Regions from separate parts of the Ferdinandcohnia sp. Marseille-Q9671 genome, predicted to be linked through region 2. Evidence: predicted binding sites of a transcription regulator. Region 2 holds the regulator's gene; the other holds the start of a gene.
The links. Region 2 encodes Rex, which represses fermentation and respiration genes when NADH is low (regulators of the CRP and FNR family bind a similar motif). Its sites were predicted from a motif close to TTGTGAAATATTTCACAA; they were not measured.
Positions count from the first base shown of each region.

Region 1: ACWNMY_RS09925 (AtpZ/AtpI family protein) is a predicted target of Rex. The motif match lies at 810-827, and genes of this name have one in related genera.

Region 1 covers NZ_CDRJTA010000001.1:1,985,472-1,987,681, reverse strand. Annotated here, with positions in the region: gene ACWNMY_RS09930 (S8 family serine peptidase) at 1-624, shown strand, start outside; gene ACWNMY_RS09925 (AtpZ/AtpI family protein) at 967-1,188, shown strand; gene ACWNMY_RS09920 (ATP synthase subunit I) at 1,195-1,563, shown strand; gene atpB (F0F1 ATP synthase subunit A) at 1,642-2,210, shown strand, end outside.
Region 2 covers NZ_CDRJTA010000002.1:176,756-178,965, reverse strand. Annotated here, with positions in the region: gene tatC (twin-arginine translocase subunit TatC) at 1-584, opposite strand, end outside; gene ACWNMY_RS12600 (twin-arginine translocase TatA/TatE family subunit) at 601-792, opposite strand; gene ACWNMY_RS12595 (redox-sensing transcriptional repressor Rex) at 828-1,469, opposite strand; gene moaC (cyclic pyranopterin monophosphate synthase MoaC) at 1,553-2,038, opposite strand.

The DNA.
Region 1 (2,210 bases), on a different contig from region 2:
TACCCTGGTTCATTTTCGCTAGGCCTTCTTCACCACGATGATAACCGAGCTGAAAAAAAGATAAGGATAACAATAGATAACCAGTCCTCCGAGGAAAAAATGTACACCTTCGAGGTACCAAAAAACAGGGAAGGGATTCAGTGGGAGCTTCCGCTATCTTTTACGGTGAAACCGAAACAGAAGAAAGTGGTGACTGTAGGGATCGAAATGACTCCAAGTACAATTGGAGCAGGCTTGCATCATGGGCTTTTATTTTTGAGAGAAGGGGAAAATCGATATCACATTCCCTATATGTACGTGATAGAAGAACCAGATTATCCCCGAATCATGGGGTTTCAATTTGGAAAAGGAGACAAGGAAGATATCTTTCGGTATGAATTATACCTTCCTGGTGGTGCGGATGAATATGGGATTGTATTATACGACCCTGACACATTACGGTTCGTTACATTCTTAGATTGGGAACGGGATGTTCCAAGAGGATTAGTAGAGAGACAAGTGAATCGAAAGGAACGAAACCTAAAGGGAGTTTTCAAAGCCATCATTTTTGTAAAAAAGGCAGGAAAAGAAGATATACTAGAAACTGAAATCGTATTTGATGATACGATGGTAGGCGGCCATTGAAAAATGGCTTGCCTACAGCTATAAAAAGTAGGGTTTACTGGACTGTTCTTCGTGTTGTAAAATATGAACGTTTTGTGAACAATAATTGAATATTTAAGTAACTACTATACAAACAATGCTAATAAAAATCAGTGGTAAAACGCTTTAAATAGGTGTTGCTCAAACCCTTATTTTTACTTGTGAGAAAGTGAACTTTTTCACTGCAAACAATTGACATCTCTGGGTGCCTATTGTATGCTTACAAAGGGTATCGATGAGAGGGTTTTCATGCAGAAAATTACTTGTAATAGTAAGTATTTTCTGACGTTTTCGAACCACTTGCGTTTCAAGTGAGGAATGCAGATGCGTAAAAATGATAAATATCCGCTGAGAGCCTATGCGCTTATGTCTGGTATTCTATCTCAACTAGTAGGATCTATATTAGTAGGGATATTCCTCGGTAGATGGATTGATCGAACACTAGACACCGAACCACTCTTTTTAATTATTGGCCTTCTATTGGGACTAGCAACAGGAGTCTATGCAACGCTTCGTCTAGTCAACCATTTCTTCTCAGGAGATTAACGCAATATGCAGGATTTATCTATCGCTTTTCCAAGATATCGTAAATACATATTCTATTTACTTGCAATCTATGTACTAGGTTGGGCATTTACGGTATACAAATCAATCTTCTTAGGATTAATACTAGGTACAATAGGAAGCTTTTATATCTTATTTTCTTTGGTTCGGAAGAACAAGCAATTTAGTAAAGCCTACGAAGAGGGACGTAGAGTTCGTTCGTTAGGTACAATGCCGAGAATGGCAGTGGCTGCACTTGCAGTCCTAGTCGTGATCGAGTTTCCAGAAATGTTTCATCTAGGTAGTATGGTTATTGGATTAATGACAGCATATTTTGTCATTATGATAGATTTCTTTTTTCAAAAACTTCATAAATAGACTATAGCACTAGCTAATAGAACTTATTTTATACCTATACCGCTAGCGCTAGACAATATGGAAGAGAGGTGAATACTGTTGGGTCACGAAGCTCCTACGTTTGAATTATTTGGACTTTGGTTTAGTGGATCAAACATGGTAATGATTACAATTGCGAGTGTAATTGTCTTTATTATCGCAGTTGCTGGAACTCGTACCCTTGCAATGAAGCCAACTGGTGCTCAGAACTTTGTGGAATGGGTCATGGACTTCGTTCGAGGAATTATCAAAAGTTCAATGGACTGGAACACAGGCGGACGATTCTTAACATTAGGAATTACATTATTAATGTATATTTTCGTATCGAATATGTTAGGGTTGCCATTCGCGATCATTTTTGATCATGAATTATGGTGGAAGTCTCCAACTGCTGATCCAACTATTACATTAACACTTGCTGTTATGGTTGTTGGATTATCACATTACTACGGAATCAAAATGAAGGGTGCAAGAGAATATGGGAAAGATTTCTTTAAGCCTATGTCATTTATGTTTCCACTTAAGATTATTGAAGAATTTGCAAATACATTAACTCTCGGACTGCGTCTATTCGGTAACATCTATGCTGGTGAAATCCTACTTGGATTAATTGCTGGTATGGCAGTAAG
Region 2 (2,210 bases):
AAATACGCAAACTTACGGATTTGAGAAAGAAACATCGGTGTTACTAATCCCAACCTTGTTAAAAACATGATGATAACTGGCAACTGAAACAAGAAACCAAATGGTAAAGTTAGTTGTAACAAGAATTGAAAATACTCGTTTATCCCTATTACCTGATTAATTTCAAGACGTTCCGCCAATCGAGTCATAAAGTTCACAACAAACGGAAAAAGAATAAAATAGGAGAATGAAACCCCTACTAAAAACAATCCTACAGATATAGGGATATAACTTAAGGTTACCTTTCTTTCCTTCTCATACAACCCTGGACTAATAAATGCCCATAGCTGATACAGTAAAAAAGGAGATGAGATAACTAGCGCAATAATAAAGGCAAATTGCATATATATTTTTATTGGATCCGTCATACGGAAGGCATTCATTGTTAGTTCTTTAGCTTCCTCAGCATTTTGTAAGTAGAGAATCAATGGTTCTGCAAGAAAAAAGCTGCCTAACGCAACAATGAAGAAGAAAACAACTACAAAGATTAGTCGTTTTCTTAATTCTCCGATATGATCAAAGACAGACATTTCTTTTTCATTCATGTGTTTCATCCTATCATTACTTCACATCTTGAGTGTCGTTCTTTTTTACATCATCATCGTCATCATCTGCTAAACCTTTTGTTGCGTTTTTGAATTCACGCAATGTATTACCTGCTGCTTTTCCTAATTGAGGCAATTTCTTTGGTCCGAAAATTAACAACGCAAAAAACACAATCAATAAAATACTACCAAATCCAAGACTTCCCATCTGCAAGTCACCTCCTCAATAGTGAACATCTATTCCTATTCTTCTCCAGAATAATGCTTTAAAAAATAGACAAGTGCTTGTAACTCGACAGCTAAATCAATATGGTGCACCCGTATATGTTCAGGAACGTTAATTCTAGCAGGAGTAAAGTTCAGTATACCCTTAATTCCTTTATTAGCTAGACGATCTGTTATAGGCTGTGCCGCACCAACTGGTACTGTTAAAATAGCTACAGTTACATCATCGGGTAATTTTTCTTCTAAATCATCTAAATGGTGAACTTCAACTCCACCAATACTAGTACCTACCTTATTATAATCCACATCAAAGGCAAGCTCAATTTTTGTATTGTTATTTTTCATAAAATTATAGTGTAAAAATGCAGTACCTAAATTTCCAACGCCAATTAAGGCAACTTTCGTTAATTCATCTTGGTCAAGTGTCTTACTAAAAAAGGATAATAGATAGTTGACGTTATAGCCATATCCTTTTTTTCCCAAAGCCCCAAAATAGGAAAAGTCTCTTCGGATTGTTGCTGAATCTACCTTAACCGCTTCACTCAGTTCTGCTGAAGACACTCTTTGCTTACCTGAAGCATGCAAGTTTTTCAGAAAACGATAATAGAGTGGCAGCCTTTTGGCAGTTGCTTGTGGTATTTTTGATTGCTCAAGATTCACCTTAATTCCTCCACTAACTCGGAACTTTCTATGTTACGTTCAAATGTAAAAGTTCCAATCATCCTCATTTGAACTCACAGCTGTTATAGTTCCCTTTTAAAGTTGCCGTTCTTTCCACCTGTTTTTTCTGCTAAATAAGTTGGCCCGATGACCATCCCTTTATCAACAGCCTTACACATATCGTAAATGGTTAATGCACAAACAGACGCAGCCGTAAGTGCTTCCATTTCTACCCCTGTACTACCTTTTGTTTTCACTGTTACATTGATATGTAAGATATACTCGTCGCTATCAACTGCCCATTCAAACGAAATATCCACACCTTTTAATGCTAATGGGTGACACATTGGGATAAGATCAGAAGTTCTTTTGGCTGCCATAATACCTGCAACCTGGGAAACAGCAAGAACATCTCCCTTGCTAACTTCATTATTAATAATCTGCTCATATATCACTTTATTAACAGCAATACTTGATTTTGCAATCGCAGTACGGACTGTATCAGCTTTATCTGTAATGTCGACCATCTTTGCCCGACCTTGTTCATTAAAATGGGTAAATGAAGCCATATATCTAACCCTCCCCTAAACTGAGTGTTCAAAAGGAGGATGAAAAGGACCAAGAAGTTCAAGGCGGCGAAGCTTTGAGTACCGGAACGTATGCAATTAATACGTGAGGAACGGAAAAGCAAGCCAACGAAGAAATTCGATGTGTCATTTTCACCGGACTTTTTGAACCTCC